Regions from separate parts of the Rhizobium sp. 05N49 genome, predicted to be linked through region 2. Evidence: riboswitches for the same ligand, from Rfam matches in the RefSeq annotation. Region 2 holds a riboswitch; the other holds the start of a gene.
What was found. Region 2 has a riboswitch for thiamine pyrophosphate ahead of thiM (hydroxyethylthiazole kinase). Riboswitches for the same ligand answer to the same signal wherever they lie in the genome.

Region 1 (8,374 bases), on a different contig from region 2:
GACGGTCGGACAGTTGAACAATCCCTTATGGGCCGGCAGCGGCGGCTTGGCGCGCACGATGCCCCGTTTGCCTTCCAGGCTGTTGAGCAGCGCCGTTTCCTCGCCGCACACATAGGCGCCTGCACCGGTGCGGATCTCCATGTCGAAGGTCTTGCCGGAGCCGAGCACCGAAGCGCCCAGAATGCCGGCCTTGCGGGCAATCTCCACCGCCTCCGTCATCGTGGCGATCGCATGCGGATATTCCGAGCGCGTATAGACGAAGCCTTTCGTGGCTCCCGTCGCAAGCCCGGCAATTGCCATGCCTTCGATGAGCACGAAAGGATCGCCTTCCATGATCATCCGGTCGGCGAAGGTGCCGCTGTCGCCCTCATCTGCATTGCAAACGATATATTTGCGAGAACCGGCCGCATCGAGCACCGTCTTCCATTTGATGCCGGTCGGAAAGCCCGCGCCGCCACGACCACGAAGACCGGAATCGGTCACTTCCTTGACGACATCGGCAGGCTGCATCGAAATGGCGCGGCGAAGGCCGGCAAGCCCGCCATGGGCCTCATAATCGTCAAGCGAAAGCGGATCGGTAATGCCGCAGCGGGCAAAGGTGAGACGGGTCTGGCCTTTCAGGAACGGGAGGTCCTCGACCTCCCCCAGACAGAGCGCATGCATCCCGCCTTCCATCAACCCCGCATCAAAGAGATCGGCGACATCCTTCGTCCTGACCGGCCCATAGCCGATCCGTTTCCCGAAAACCTCGACCTCAACCAGTGGCTCGAGCCAGAACATTCCGCGCGAGCCGTTGCGCACGACTGTCGCATCAAGGCCGCGGGCGACGATCTCCTGGGCAATCGCCGTTGCCACCTTCTCGGCCCCGAGCGAGAGCGCTGCGGCATCGCGCGGAACATAAATCTTCACAGTCATCGACGTGCCTCCGCAACGAGCTCAGCGGCCAGTTCGCCATCGACCCGGCCATGCACTTCGCCATCCAGCATGGCGGCTGGCGCACAGGCACAGAGGCCAAGACAGTAGACCGGCTCAAGCGTGACGCTGCCGTCGAGTGTCGTCTGATGAAAATCGATGCCGAGCAGGGTTTTGATACGCTCGGCCAGTGCATCGCCGCCCATCGACTGGCAAGCCTCGGCGCGACAGAGTTTCAGCACGTGCCGGCCGGCAGGATGATCGCGGTAATCATGATAGAAAGTGACAACGCCGTGGACCTCGGCGCGGGAAAGGTTGAGCTCCTCGGAGATAACCGGCAAGGCTTCCTGCGGCACGTATCCGAACTGCTCCTGGATTTCATGCAGAATAGGAAGGAGTGGTCCTTCGAGGGATCGAAGATCGTCAACGATCGAGCGGATACGTCCGGTGATATCGCCCTGAGCGACACGTATGTTCATCAGCAGCTCTCCCTTACGACCTGCGAATTCCTTGAAAACCGCAAAACTCCCCATGTCATTGCGAATTCTGTCGAACTGTCTCAGGGAAGCTGGTCGCAATCAATAAAGCAGTCTCGTTGATTGATAGCTTTTTTCTATCAAAATTCGGCGTCTTCAACGAGTGTTCTTGCTTCGTGCAACAAGGCGGAGACGAGCGGCGTAAAAGGTTCTCGAAAAGGAGCGACAAGGCCAACAAGATGGTGCGCCTCCGGCTCGGTGATCGGAATCATCCGGATCTCCACAGGAAACCCGAATGATTTCGCGACGTTATGCGGCATGATGCTCGCCCAGCGGCCGGTCCGCACATGTGAAAAAAGCACAATCATCGAGTTTGATTCGAGCGTCGGATGGACTGTCGCGCCTGCTTCGGCCAGATGTCGGTTGATGATACGCCGGTTTTGCATGTCAGCCGTCAATAGGCAAAGCCGAAGATCTCCCACTTCACGCCACGTCACACTCTCGCGATCCGAGAGCGGGCTGCCGGCGGCAGTGATGAGATTGTAGCGTTCCGCATAGAGCGGCACCGAGGTGACGCGTCCGAGCGGCTCGTTTTCCAGATAGGTGATGCCGGCATCGATCTCGAGATTTTCGAGCATGCTCAGCACCTGCAGTGAATTGCGCGAGACGATGGAGAAGGTGACGTCGGGATGCCGTTCCTGGAAGGGCGTCGTGATTCGCGACAGCATGGCGAGCGCGGTCGGAATGGAAGCCAGGCGCAGATGGCCGGAGAGACCCGTGCGGGCGGCGCGCATTTCCTCGCGCATGGTACGCGTGTCACCGACAATGCGCCGGGCCCATTCGAGCACGCGCTGGCCCTCGGGCGTCAACCCTTGAAAGCGGGAGCCGCGCTGCACCAGCATGACCCCCAGCTGATCTTCAAGCTGGCGAATGGCGGCCGAGAGCGTGGGCTGGGAAACGCCGCATTCCTCTGCCGCACGACCGAAATGTTTCTCGTTGGCGAGTGCGATGAAGAATTCCAGCTTGTCGATCATCCGGCCTCCTGCCGAATTCGGGATGAGGCCTATCTTTGCGACTTGAAGGCCGCTTCGCAAGAGCCGCGGCTTCAGACCTTTTCAACAACCGGGAAGAGACTGAACAGTGATTCGAGGAAAGCCAGAACGCTTTCATTTCCCATGCTGTAATAGACGAGCCGTCCTTCACGACGCGTGTTGACGAGGCCTTCGAGCCTCAGTCGCGCAAGCTGCTGAGACACCATAGCCTGCTGTATACCAAGGATATCCTCGATCTCGCCAACCGTTTTTTCCCCTTCCGAAAGGATACAGAGGATGAGCAACCGGGTCTGATGGGCTAGCGCCTTCAGGAGATCACTCGCCTCGTGGGCTTTATCAGCAAGCTTCTGCAAGTCCTGGCTGGTCATGCCCAGCTTCGGTTTAGGCAATGGCATTTGCTTCTCGGAAGGAGGTAATAGGGTAGATCAGTACAATATCATATTCGCAGAAGCGAATTGGTCAAAAGTCGTCAAATACCAAAAAAAGTCCAACCAAATCAGCAGATAAGCTGGCCGCCATTGATCTCCAGAACCTGACCGGTGATGTAGCCGGACAACGATGGCGCGGCCAGGAAGAGATAGGCCGGGGCGCAATCTTCCGACGTTCCGAGCCGCTGCAGCGGGATCGACTTGCGTGTCTGTTCCAGTTTTTCGCGGGATGAATAGCGTGCATGGAAATCGGTATCGATCGTACCGGGCGAGACGCAGTTGACCCTTATATCGTCAGGCGCGAGCTCGCGGGCAAGCGCCTTCGAATAGGTCGCGACGAAGGCCTTTGATGCGGAATAGATCGCCGAACCGGGACTACCGCCCGTTATCGCGGAAATCGAGACCGTGTTGACGATGGCGGCACCCTGCGCGGCCCGGAGCGCGGGAAGCAGGGCCCGGGTGAGCTCCACCACCGACGTCTGGTTGAGGCGCACGACGGTCTCATAATCGGCATCGGTCAGTTCACCGGCGGGAAAACGCCCATGCATCGTGCCGGCATTGTTGACCAGCACATGCACCTTGTCGAAGAAATCGAGCGCCTCTTGCGCAAACTTCGCAGCCCCGCCCTGCTGCAGGAAATCCGCCGGCAAAAGCAGGGCCCGGCGTTCCGATTCGGCAGTCAGCAGAAAATCCGGCAGTTCGCGCTCCCCGTCGCGCCCGGTATGGACAAGCACGCGCGCACCGCAATCCAGAAACTGTCGGGCAACTTCGAGGCCGATACCGCGGCCGGCACCCGTCACGACGACATTGCGGTTTTCGAATAACTTGGGATGAAACACGAAGTTCTCCTCATTTGCGGGCCGGTCCGCCGCTTGCGCTATCACGCCTAACATATGCGGGCATCAGCCAAAAGAAAGTTCGAAGATCTAGGCACCCGGGTCGAGCAGCCGCGCACCGGCGCCCTGTCTGCCAAGTACATCGAAGGGATTGCGCAGCGGGCAGGCGTCGATAGAGAGGCAACCGCAGCCGATGCAGCTCGTCAGATGATCGCGTAACAGGCTGAGCTGCCTGATGCGGATATCGAGATTGTCCTTCCAGAGCCTTGATAACCTCTGCCAGTCCTCGACTGTCGGCGTACGGCTCTGCGGCAGGGTTTCGAACGCAGTCTGAATTTCAGAGAGCGGAATGCCAACGCGTTGCGCCACCTTGATGATGCCGAGACGCCGCAGCACGTCGCGGCCGTAGCGCCGCTGGTTGCCGCGGGTGCGAATGCTGAAGATCAGCCCTTTCGCTTCGTAGAAATGCAGGGCGGAAACCGCAAGTCCGCTGCGCTCTGCCACCTCGCCCACCGTCAGAAGTTTGCTCAAGGAGAATCCCGGATTCTGCTGCATGACCCATTGACCTCAATATTAGTTTAGGTTTTATAGACTGCGCTCCCGAGGCCGTAAAGCCGAGATAAGAAGGAGCAATGCATGCACAAACCCATGAGGCTTGCCGTCATCTATGGCAGCACGCGCGAGGGACGCATCTGCGACAGGGTGGTGAAGTGGCTCGAAAGAGAGCTGGCCCGCTTTCCGCAATTCGAGATCGACATCATCGACCCGCTGGCATTTTCACTGCCGCGAGAGCATTTACCGCATCATCCGGAGGCAAGGCGGCTTGCGGACAGGCTTCATCAGGCCGATGGTTTCATCCTCGTCACCCCGGAATACAACCACAGCTTCACCGCTTCCCTGAAATTCCTCATCGATCTCTTCGCCGAACCCTGGCACGGAAAGCCGATCGCCTTCGTCTGTTATGGCGGCATATCCGGCGGATTGCGGGCAGTCGAACAACTTCGCCTCGTTTTTGCGGAGCTTCACGCCGTCACGATCTGCGATGCCGTGAGTTTCAATTCCCCCTGGCGCCGTTTCGACAATGAGGGCCGGCTGCAGGATCCGCAGGAAGCTCTGCGCAGGCTTTCCCGAATGATGTCCCAGCTGCAATGGTGGACTGAGGCCCTGGTCGCCGCCCGCAGCGACACGCCCTATGCCGGCGTCGCCGCCTGAGACAAAGACATCCGGCTCCGTCTCTGGCAGGTACGGACCGGCTGGACACCCGGACAGGACCTCCGTCCGGGTGTTTCCCCTCGGGCACCTTACAAAGTGCGCCTGAACTGCACGCGCCTCTTGGCGACCGCATAGCCGGGTAGGAATTTTACGGTTGCGGTACCGCAGGCCGGGTGATAGCTTCCGCCACAATTTCACGGGGGAGCTCCGAATTGCCGGGGCTGAGATGTGAGGCGCATGCCTCCGGACCCTTTAAAGCTGATCTGGGTAATGCCAGCGGAGCGAGGTCCAATTGTTTTCCGGCGCACAAGTGTCTCTATATCCGATGTCCGGCAATTTCGTCGGCATCATCCTTGACGCGATCAAGGCTCTCGAGCCCTATCGCGATCATCTTCGCATCGAAACCGATGATATTTCCACGCTGATGGTCGGCCCGCCCGACGTGCTGTTTGCCGCCATGCGCGACCTCTTCGTCTCGGCTGCCGCAAGTGGCGAGCATTGCGTATTGTCCGCCGCGATCTCGCGCGGCTGCCCCGGCGAACCGGATGATGCAATCTGCGGCGCCGGCCTGTCCTCAAGCCGCTCCGAGCCGCTCGCCGAGCGCGTGGAGGCCGCGATCGCAGCAGTCAGGGATACGACCGAGACTGGTCAACCAACGGCGGCCCAATTTTCTCTCTATGTCATGGGAACTGGCACCCATATGGACGAGATTTACGGCTGCATCGATTTCCTGAAGCGCTCGGGCACATTCGACCGCTCGAAGAATTTCTGCACCAAGCTGCGCGGCGACGCCGGCGCGATCTTCGCGACCATCCATGAAGCTTTCTATCGCTTTGGCGATCCCGAAGGTCACGTGACACTGGATATCACGGTCTCCGCGAACAGCCCGAGCAAAGCCTGAGACGCCTGACGGCATGACCCTATCGAAACCGGATTCGACATTTGCGCCACTGAGGCGGGCCTTGCCCGCCATTCTCGCCATGCTTGCCTTCCTGGCTGTCTGGGAGCTCTATGTCGATCTCTCCGGCATCAAGCCCTCGATCCTGCCCTCACCTTCGCGTATCCTTACACAGGGCTGGCTGAACAGGCAGGCGCTGCTCGACAACACCTGGCCGACGCTCGGCGCGACGCTCGGCGGTTTTGCTTTGTCGCTCGTCTTCGCCTTCGCCTCGTCGGTACTGATGGATTTCGTGCCATTCATGCGCCGTGCGCTGCTGCCGCTCTTCATCGTCAGCCAGACATTGCCGCTGGTCGCGATCGCTCCCCTCGTCGTACTCTGGTTCGGTTTCGGGCTGCTGCCGAAGCTTCTGCTCGTCGCTCTCGTTACCTTCTTTCCGCTGCTGGTCGCCCTGCTTCAGGGCTATGAAGCGACGGACCGGGATATTGCCGAGCTTCTGAGTTCCATGAAGGCAAGTCGCTGGCGCATCTTCTGCCTGGCACGGCTCCCTTCCGCCATGCCTTTCTTCTTTGCCGGCCTGCGTATTTCGATCACCTATGCCGTGGTCGGCGCCATCTTCTCCGAATATGCAGGCGCCGCGCGCGGCCTCGGGATCTATATCCTCAACGCCAAGAACAATTTCCGGCCCGACCTCGTCCTCGCCGCCGTCGTCGTCAGCGCTCTTCTGACCCTTTGCCTCTTCGGCCTCACCCTGGCGGTGCAGCGTTTCGTCATGCCCTGGCAATCCGCTGCGGAGAAACGCCGATGAACGCGATGCTCGAGCTGAAGAATGTGTCGAAATCCCTCGACGGCATGGAAGTGCTGAAGGACATTTCTCTTCATATCGCCAGAGGTGAATTCGTCTCGATCGTCGGCCCATCCGGCTCCGGCAAGTCGACGATCCTGCGGCTGCTGACACAGGCGCTGCAGGCCGACAAGGGAGAGATTGTCTTCGACGGCATCCAGCTCTCGCAGGCCGCGCATGCATTCGCCTTCATGCCCCAGCGCGATGCGCTGATGCCGTGGCGAAGCGTCATCGACAACGCGATCCTCGGCCTCGAAGTGCACGGCATGCCCCGCAGCCAAGCGCGCGCCGTGGCCGCCCCGCTCTTTGAACGCTTCGGACTTGCCGGCTTCGAAAATCACTATCCCGCGGCCCTTTCGGGCGGCATGCGCCAGCGTGCGGCCCTGCTGCGCACGGTGATCCAGCGGCAGGACATGCTGCTGCTCGACGAGCCTTTCGGGGCACTCGATGCGCTAACCCGCACCCAGATGCAGGAATGGCTGCAGGGCATGTGGACCGGTCATCGATGGACGGCCCTGCTGATTACCCATGACGTACGGGAAGCCGTCTTCCTGTCCGATCGTATCTATGTGCTGTCCGCCCGTCCGGCTGCCGTGATCAGGGAGTTCAAGGTGCCGCTCGCAAGACCGCGGACGCTTGCAGATCTCGGCTCCCCGGCCGCTCAGGCGATCGAAACTGAAATTCTTCAAACATTGCTGCATCCGCAAAGAACCTGAGGAGGTCCTGATGCTTCTCACCCGCCGACAGACCCTTTTTGCCGCCATGGCCGCAAGCCTTGCCGGCCGCACCGCCTTCGCGCAATCCTCCCCAAAGGTGCGTATCGCGCTCGACTGGACACCGAACACCAACCATATCGGCATCTATGTCGCCAAGGCGAAGGGCTTCTATGAGGCCGCCGGCATCGATGTCGAGATCCTGCCCTATGCCGATACGAGTGCCGGCACGTTGGTCGCAAATGGTGTTGCCGATTTCGGGATTTGCGGAGAGATCGAGACCTTTACCCAGCGCGCCGCGGGCGCCGATGTGAAACTCGTCTATGCCGTCGTGCAGACGGAAACCGGCAGGTTGATCTTCAAGGGCGGCCGCAACGATATCAAGAGTCCGAAAGATCTTGATGGCAAGACCTATGGCGGCTTTGGCGGCGCATGGGAGGAGGCACTCGTCTCTGCGATGATCCGCAACGACGGCGGCAAGGGCACCTTCCAGAATGTCACGCTCGGCACCTCGGCCTATGAGGCGCTCGACAACGGCGCGGTGGACTTTACACTGGAAATCTACACCTGGGAGGGTATTGCCGCCCAGCTGGAGAACCGGCAGGTCGGACGCTGGCGCTATAGCGACCATGGAATTCCCGACGAACAGACGACCGCAATCGCTTCCAGCGATGCCTATCTTTCGGCCAATCCGAAAAATGCCCGCGCCTTTGTCCAGGCAACACTCAAAGGTTATGCCTATTCGGTCGACAATCAGGACGAGGCCTGTGATCTCCTGATTGCCGGCAGCAACGGCGCGCTGCTGAATACCGATCTGGTCAAGGCATCGCAAAAGGCCCTGGTCGAAGGTCGTTTCCTAAAGGGTGACAACGGCGCGATCGGCATCATCGATGCGGCCAAGGCCGAAGCGATCGGCACGTTCCTATTCGACCATGGCATCCTGCTCGATGCCAATGGTGAGGCGCTGAAGGAAAAGCCCGACTTTTCCGCCTATTACACGAAC
Region 2 (8,374 bases):
GACATAGCCGGCTTCGTCGAGCAGCGCTTTGGCGGCATCGGCGTCATAGGCGGCGAACTTGCCGAAGTCGGCCTTGACGGACGGGTCCGCCCAGCTCTTGTAGAGCTCGCCCATCAGGCCCGGGTCTTCGTTCAATGTCGGATAGCCGTAGCCAGCCACATCGATCATCGTCTTGCGGTCAAGCGCCATGGAGACCGCACGGCGGAACTTCACGTCGTTGAAGGCCTTCTTGTTGGCCTCGTTGGACGTTTCGAGATTGAACAGGAAGGCGACCATGCTGCTCGGCGAATACCAGTAGTGATAATGCGCCGGATCCTTCGAGACATAGACATTGTCGATATCGGGAATGAAGGAGACGCCCCAGTCAAGCGTGCCGTCGGCGGTCGCCGTCAGGATCTGGTTATTGTCGGCAAGCTGCGGGAAGCGCATGCAATCGACCTTCAGATGCTCGGCATCCCAGTAGTTCGGGTTGCGGCACTGGTCATAGGTCTGGCCGGTGAAGCGCGGCACTTCGGTCAGCGGACCGCTGCCGACGGGATTTTCGTTGGCGTAGGTGACCGGATCGGCAACATCCTTCCAGACATGCTCGGGCACGATCGGCAGCTGCGACAGTTGTTCGGCGGCAAGCGAGCTTGGATTGGCGAGCGTGAAGCGGACTGTCTGGCCATCGACCGCCTGCACATCGGTGATGAAGGTCCAGATGCTGACGAAATCGAGGGCCGGGAACTTCTTCAGATAGTCATAGGTAAACTTGACGTCGGCCGAGGTTAGCGGCTGGCCGTCCGACCACTTCAGGTTTGGACGCAGCTTGAAATCGATGCTCTTCAGGTCGTCGGAGAGCTTGAAGCTTTCGGCCAGGCGATAGACCGGCTTGTTGCTGTCGAAGCGGTTGAAGATGACCAGTGGCTCATAGATGAAGTCAAGGGTCGACTGACGCGACGAAGTCTGGTTGAACGGGTTGAAGTTGCGCACCCAGGTGGTTGCCGGCTCGATATTGGCCGTGAGGACGGTCTGCGCGACGGCCGAGCCCGATAGCATCGTCAGGGCCGCAGCCGCTAAAAGATATTTCTTCATTACAAATTCCCCTTTTCTTATGAGGTGAAGAATACGCGCGCTGGTCAGGAGACCAGTGCGCTTGCAAACATCGATTCGACTTCCGCACGGGCAGCGCGATAGTCGATTTTGAGAGTGCCGAGGCGGGCCTTGCCGGCGGCGATACGCTTCTGAGCGGCTTCCGTCAGCGGGCGCGCGGCCTTGGCCGCAGCTTCGCTCTCCTTGACGTCGCCATGGCTGTGAAGCGCAATGTCGAAACCGGCATCGAGAACCTGAGCGACGCGCTCTGGCAGAGTGCCCTGCAGCGATTCCATGAAGATGCAGTCGGAGATCAGAACGCCGTCGTAACCCATGTCCTTGCGGATCACGTCATGCATGATCGGCGAGATGGAAGCCGGCAGCTCGGCATCGTAAGCGGAGTAGACGACATGGGCGACCATTGCCCAAGGCGTGTCCTTCAGCGCCGCGAAGGGCTTGAAGTCGGTGGCAACAAGTGTCTCGCGCGAGGCGTCGACAACAGGGCGTTCCTTGTGGGAATCGAGCGTGGCGCGGCCGTGGCCCGGAATATGCTTCATGACCGGCATGTTGCCGGTTTCGAGCAGGCCATCGACCACTTCGCGGCCCAGTGCAGCGATGAAATCCGGATCGGGGCCGAAGGAGCGGGCGCCGATCACCGCGCTCGTTGTTTCGAAAACGAGATCGAGAACCGGCGAGCAGCCGCTCGACAGGCCGAGTTCGGTCATCATCACACCCATGGCCTGGGTGGACAGACGCAGCGCCTTTTTGCCGAGCTCGAAGTCACGGCGCGCAAGCTCGGCGAACTGGCCGAAGCTGCGGAAAAGCGGCCAGGGGCCGGCATCCATGTGCTGCACACGACCGCCTTCCTGGTCGGTAAAGACGGGCGCATCGTCGCGGCCGACGGCCTCGCGGAAACGGTCGATCAGGATCTTTGCCTGCTCCGGATTGCGCAGGTTGCGACGGCCGACGAAGAGGCCGAGCGGATTGGTCTCGCGGAAGAGGGCGAATTCGTCGTCCGAAAGCGTCGGATTGGGAAGGCCGACGAAGAGAGCGAGCGGGGTCGAGGACACTATTTCAATACTCCGGTATCAGATGGTCATTTCGGCTGGCTTCGCAGCATGCCTTCGTAGATGCCCTTGTCGGGGGCGTGAATTTCGACCGCGCCGGCGGTCTTGACGTAGAAATCGACGGGGCCGGCATCGCCGATGAAGGCATAGGCGTGGCCCAGCGTCTTCATGGTCTGCAGGCAGGCGGAAAAGAGGGCGAGGCCAATGCCTTTGCCGCGTGCGGCCGGATCAACGCCAGTCGGGCCGAAGAAGCCGCGGGCGGTCGTGTCATAGCAGGCAAAGCCGAGCAGCTTGCCATCCTCGACGGCGATCAGGCAGGCAACAGGCCGGCGGGAAAAGGCGACACTCACTTCGCTTGCCCAGTTTTCGCTGAAATGTTCGCGCACCCAGGTAGCGACGACATGAAGTTCCGGCGGCAGGGCTGGACGGATCACAATGCCGATGGAGCCGGCCTTCTCTTTCAGTTCGGCGAGCTTCGTGGAATATAAGCTCACAAGCAGGTCCGGCACCCGAATTCCTCCAATTATTCCGTTATTACGGAATGTATCCCTTTTTAATGACATAACTTTCGATATCCGAGCGGCCATGTCAACAGGCTTTTTGGCAGGCAATCCTGGTTCAACTGGGGGTAGGCAAAACAAAACGGCCCGGTTTAACCGGGCCGTTGGACATTATCGGGTCTGTGATCCGGCTCAGAGCCCGGCGTCTTTCCACAGGGCATGGAAATGATGAACCGGTCCATGGCCAGAGCCGACCGCCAGCTCGCCCGCGGCAGCGACTGCTAGCGCAAGATATGTTTTCGCAGTCGAAACAGCCGCTTGCGGCGAAGCACCCTTTGCGAGCTCGGCGGCGAGTGCGCTGGAAAGTGTGCAGCCGGTCCCGTGTGTATTCTTCGTGGGGACGCGTTTCGCCTCGAACCAATGCCGGCCGGAGTCGGTTGCCAATATGTCGGGACTTTCATTGCTCTCGAGATGACCGCCCTTGACCAACACAGCGGCAGGGCCGAGCGCTCGCAGGCGCTTGGCTTGCGAGGCCATCTGCTCGCGGCTTTCGGCAACCTCTTCGTGCAGCAGCGCTGCGGCTTCCGGCAGGTTGGGGGTGAGCAGCGTCGCAAGCGGCAGCAGGTGCTTCGTCAGCGCATCGACAGCCTGCGGGTCGAGGAGTGCCGCTCCGCCCTTGGCGATCATGACAGGATCGACGACGATGGGAATGCCGCGATGAGGCGCCAGCGCCTCGGCAACGGCTTCGGCAATGCCGGCATTGGCGATCATGCCGATCTTGACCGCATCGACGCGCACATCGGCAAAGACCGCCTTGATCTGCTGGGCGACGAAGTGGGGCGGGACAAGATGCACGCCCGTCACCCCTTGCGTATTCTGCGCCGTCAGCGCCGTCAGCGCCGCCATGCCATAGACGCCGCGAGCAGAGAAAGCCTTGAGATCGGCCTGGATGCCGGCGCCACCGGATGGATCGGAGCCGGCGATAGACAGGACGTTGCGGATCATCGGCGGACCTTTCGGATTTCCTCGGCGATGCGGATCGTCGCGGCTCGCGGATCCTGCGTGCCGCAGATCGCCGAGACGACAGCAAGCCCATCGGCTCCGGCCGCGAAGACGGAAGCGACATGCTCGCTCTTCAAGCCGCCGATTGCAACCGTCGGAACGGGGGCGGTTTTCACCAGTCTCGCCAACCCGTCAAAGCCGATCGGCTGCTTGTGGTCTGCCTTGGTGGGTGTCGCAAAGATTGGGCCGATGCCGGCATAGTCGACGATAGCGGGATCGATGGCCGCTGCCAGCGCTTCGCTCTCGGCTGACAGACCAAGGATCATGTCCGGGCCGATCATCGCCCGGGCGACGGCTGGCCCCATATCATCCTGGCCGATATGCAGCCCGTCGGCGCCGATCGCGATGGCTGCCTCGACGTCGTCGTTGATGACGAGCAAAGCGCCGGTATCCTTCAGGATCTCCTTCAGCGCCAGACCGGTCTCGATCATCCTTGCCGTCCCGCCATGCTTGTCACGAAGCTGCACCATCGCGGCGCCGCCGGCAACGGCAAGCCGCGCCGTCTCGACCATGCCGATATCGGCGCAGAGATCGGGATCGAGGACCAGATAGAGGGAAAGATCGAAGCGTTTCATGCGGCGTTGATCCTGACTTTTGCATCGAGCTTTGCTCCATCGAGCGCGGCGAGCTGATCGAGGAACCGCCAGGAGAAGGAGCCGGGGCCGGCAGCATCCTTGGCTGCCTCTTCGCCGGCAACCGCGAAGGTAGAAAGTGCTGCGACAGCGGCTGCGAAAGGATCGGCGGGAATGGTGGCGGCAAAGGCGCCGGTGAGGCAGGTGAGCGAACAGCCGAGCGCAGTCACCTGCGGCATCAACGGCGAGCCGCCTTCAATGCGCAGCGCCTGCGCACCATCGGTCACGAAATCCACCACGCCGGTGACCGCGACGACCGCGCCGTGCCGTTCGGCAAGCAGCCGGGCGGACGCTTCTGCCTGCTCAACCGGGTCGCGGCTGTCGACGCCTTGGCCGCGGCTCTCGCCACCGGCAAGCGCGATGATTTCAGAAGCATTGCCGCGGATGATCGTCGGGCGAAGCGCCAGCAGATCGGCAACTGCCTTGCGGCGGAAGGATGTCGCATAATGGGCAACCGGATCAAGGACCCAAGGTTTGCCGCTCGCGTTTGCAGCCTTTGCCGCCGCATGCATGCCGTCGATCCACTGGGTGGAGAGCGTGCCGATATTGACGGTCAAAGCGCCGGCGATTGCGGCAAACTCGCCGGCTTCTTCGGCGGCGTGGACCATGGCAGGCGATGCACCCGCCGCAAGGACCACATTGGCGGCGATGTTCATGGCCACGTAATTGGTGATGCACTGCACGAGCGGTGGCTTCGCCCGCATCGCCGTCAACAGTGCTCCGGGTGTCTTGTTCTCCATAGTACCCCTTTCAGGCGGGGCAGGCGCGGGAACGATCATGCGATGAAGCAGATGGCGACCCGAGCGACTCCCTCCGCCGGCATTATCCGGTTCAGGTTCGAAGGGTGCTTCTCAGCCCGCTTTCGCAAACGGGCGCCCCTGTCTCTCAACAGCACTCTTTCTTGCAGAGAATGGCGTCGCTGTCATCGGCAAAATGACGATTTTGAGACTGAGGTTTTGCCAATGCGTACCACGGGCCGCCTGAGCGCCCGTGGTGCAATTTTCAGATGCCGGTTTAAGGTCCGGCTGCTCTACTTGATCAACGCAGCGGCGCTGGAAGCAGGGTCGTCGTAAAGTCCTGATACGAAACCGGACGCAGGAACCTGTAGATGGCGAGCGTCCCGACGGAGGTCGATCTGCCATCGGCCGTTGCCGGGTAGGGGCCGCCGTGCACCATGGCGGGCGATACTTCCACGCCGGTTCCGAAGCCGTTGACGAGCAGGCGTCCGGCAAGCATTTCCAGCTTTGGAACGAGGCGCTTGGCGTCCTGTTCGTCTTCGCTCGTAATGTGCAGGGCAACGGTCAGCTGGCCTTCGAGACCGTCGAGGACGCGCTCGAGTTCGGCGAGATCACGGCAGCGCACGATAAGGCCGGCTGCACCGAAGACCTCGTCCTGCAGCTCGTGATGTGCAAGGAATGCAGCAGCTGTCGTCTCGAAGAGAGCGGCCGTGCCTTCGAATTCGCTGCCGGGCTTGCCATTGGCAACGAGCCGGACTTCGGGGTGCTTTTCCAGTCGGGCAACGCCATCACAGAACGCCTTGGCGATGGAGCCTGTGAGCATCGTCTGGGCGCCGACATCGGGCAGAAGCTCCCGCGCCTTGGCAATGAACGTGTCTAGGCCTTCGCTGTCGACGGCGAGAATGAGGCCGGGATTGGTGCAGAACTGCCCGGCACCGAGGACAAGCGAGCTTACGAAAGCCGTTGCAATCTCCGCCGCGCGGGTTTTCAGCGCGTTGGGGAAGAAGATGACCGGGTTGATGCTGCTCATTTCGGCATAGACCGGGATCGGCTGCTTGCGCTCGGAAGAGATCTTCATCAGCGCAGTGCCTCCGCGGCGCGAGCCCGTGAAGCCGACGGCGCGGATTCTGGCATCGGCCACCAGTTTCTGACCGACTTCGAAGCCGGTATCGAAGAGGAGCGCAAACGTGCCGGCATGCAGACCAGCCTTGGCAACGGCTCGCTGAACGGCGCGGCCGACCAGTTCCGATGTGCCCGGGTGAGCGGAATGCGCCTTGACGACGACCGGGCATCCCGCTGCGAGCGCAGATGCCGTGTCACCGCCGGCGACGGAGAAGGCGAGCGGAAAGTTCGATGCGCCGAAAACCGCGACAGGTCCCAGAGGAACGTTGCGCAGGCGCAGGTCAGGCTTCGGAACCGGCTTGCGGGAGGGATCCGCGCCGTCGAAGCGAAGCTCCTGGAAGCGGCCTTCGCGCACCTCTTTCGCAAATAGCCGAAGCTGTCCCATCGTGCGGCCGCGCTCACCCTCGAGACGTCCGCGCGGAAGTCCGGTTTCCGCCATTGCCCGCACGATCAGCTCGTCGCCGATGGCCTCGATCTCGCTGGCGATGGTTTCAAGAAAGGCAGCCCGTGTTTCGAGATCGGTTTCCCGGTAGGAAGCGAAGGCCTCCCATGCAAGCCTGGTCGCCTCTTCGACGTCTTCGGCGGAGGCGCCACCGAAAGAGACGGGCAGCGCCGTCCCCGTGGCTGCTTCGACACCGTAGAGCTCGCCGCGCGTGCCGCGCTTCTCCGATCCCGCGACGAGCAGGCTTCCATTGATAGTCATGACGGATTTCCTTTCAAACAGATTCGAGCGACGTATATAGGCGTTCGTCTTCTCAATTTCACGACATCTTTCCCGATATCGCATCGAAGATGGAGATCTCCGGCAGAGACGTGGTCGCGTCTCGACAAGGGGTGGGCGCGAGCTTGCGGAAAAGCAATCGTATGCCGAAATGCCGCCCCTTTTTTACGCTCATTCTCGCTCGGGATTAATCGAGGGGGCTCCATGAAATACGCATCCGTTGCCTGTGCGGCACTTACCGCAGTACTGCTCTCCACAACCGCATTTGCCCAAACCGGGACGATCAAGTCGATCCGGCTGTCGTCAGGCGGAGTTGCCGAATATGTGCGCAGTCTTAATGTCGGAGAGGACGGCAATGCTGTCATCGACGTGCCGACAGATCAGATGGATGACTTTCTCAAGACCCTCGTCGTATCGGGGCCTGCGCCCGTAAAGGGCCTTTCGACCACCGGCCCAGACATGGTGGACGAAACATTCAAGGTGCTTCCGATCAAGCCGCAGGATCTGGATTCGGCGGCGGATGTGTTACGGTCTCTCAGAGGAGCGCCTGTCTCTGCGAACGGAGTGAAGGGCCGCATCGTCGGAGTGGAGCCTGCGAGCGAGAAGCAACGCGCACGGCTGACCGTGATGCTGGACAGCGGCGCCTTCGACGTTGCCGAGATCGGTGGCGCCATGGCCTACAAGCTCGACGATCCCAAAGACGCCGAGATGATTTCCCGAGCCGCGGAACTGTTGTCGAGTGACGGCGTGCAAGGAAGCCGGGCCGTCACCATCGCGCTCGAAGGCAAGGCGTCGGCGGCCGTAGATATCTCCTATGTCGTGGCCGCCCCGCTCTGGAAGCCGTCCTACAGGATCATTGTTGACGCCAACGGCAAAGCCCGGTTGCAAGCCTGGGCAGTCCTTGAGAATGCCTCCGGCGAGGATTGGCATGGGGTTTCCATTTCTCTGACGTCCGGCAAGCCCGTGACGCTTCGTCAGAGACTGTATGCCAGAGCATGGCCATCACGCTCGGAAGTGGATTTCGCCTATCTGGACCTTGGAGGCGCCAAACGTAGCAAGTTTGGAGGCGCGCTGGCGAACAAGCCGCTGGCCGAGGCTCCTGCTCCAGTTGAGGCGGCTCCAGCCGCTACCATCGGTGCGACTGCCGACGAGGGCGACGTGGTCGCAAACTTCGATCTTCCCGGCGTATACGACCTGAAGAACGGTGAGACGATTTCCGTGCCGATCTTGGATCGCGAGATAAAGGCAGAGTTCGTCGCTCTCTATCGCGATGGTGCGCAACATCCGGATGCAGCCCTCGTGCTCACCAACGACACGGGGACTTCGCTACCGCCGGCGGTGGCGGCAGTCTATGACGACAAAGGGCGTTATGTCGGCGACGCACGCATAGGCAATGTGAAGCCGGGCGGCGTGGAAAAGGCGACGTTTGCCGCCGATCAGAAGATCGAGCAGGAAGTGGCAA

Region 1: it holds a riboswitch for thiamine pyrophosphate, as region 2 does, so the genes downstream of both, AC1DF8_RS07845 (YkoF family thiamine/hydroxymethylpyrimidine-binding protein) here and thiM (hydroxyethylthiazole kinase) in region 2, are expected to answer to the same signal.

Annotation. Positions count from the first base shown of each region.
Region 1 covers NZ_JBFTME010000003.1:112,118-120,491, forward strand. The annotation lists gene AC1DF8_RS07810 (formate dehydrogenase beta subunit) at 1-915, opposite strand, end outside; gene AC1DF8_RS07815 (formate dehydrogenase subunit gamma) at 912-1,391, opposite strand; gene AC1DF8_RS07820 (LysR family transcriptional regulator) at 1,529-2,422, opposite strand; gene AC1DF8_RS07825 (ArsR/SmtB family transcription factor) at 2,494-2,835, opposite strand; gene AC1DF8_RS07830 (SDR family oxidoreductase) at 2,937-3,707, opposite strand; gene soxR (redox-sensitive transcriptional activator SoxR) at 3,795-4,259, opposite strand; gene AC1DF8_RS07840 (NADPH-dependent FMN reductase) at 4,341-4,916, shown strand; TPP riboswitch at 5,105-5,218, shown strand; gene AC1DF8_RS07845 (YkoF family thiamine/hydroxymethylpyrimidine-binding protein) at 5,209-5,817, shown strand; gene AC1DF8_RS07850 (ABC transporter permease) at 5,831-6,622, shown strand; gene AC1DF8_RS07855 (ABC transporter ATP-binding protein) at 6,619-7,374, shown strand; gene AC1DF8_RS07860 (ABC transporter substrate-binding protein) at 7,382-8,374, shown strand, end outside.
Region 2 covers NZ_JBFTME010000004.1:61,495-69,868, forward strand. The annotation lists gene AC1DF8_RS09915 (ABC transporter substrate-binding protein) at 1-1,074, opposite strand, end outside; gene AC1DF8_RS09920 (glycoside hydrolase family 3 N-terminal domain-containing protein) at 1,119-2,141, opposite strand; gene AC1DF8_RS09925 (GNAT family N-acetyltransferase) at 2,168-2,647, opposite strand; gene thiD (bifunctional hydroxymethylpyrimidine kinase/phosphomethylpyrimidine kinase) at 2,831-3,643, opposite strand; gene thiE (thiamine phosphate synthase) at 3,640-4,275, opposite strand; gene thiM (hydroxyethylthiazole kinase) at 4,272-5,072, opposite strand; TPP riboswitch at 5,124-5,222, opposite strand; gene AC1DF8_RS09945 (aldehyde dehydrogenase (NADP(+))) at 5,371-6,894, opposite strand; gene AC1DF8_RS09950 (DUF4139 domain-containing protein) at 7,117-8,374, shown strand, end outside.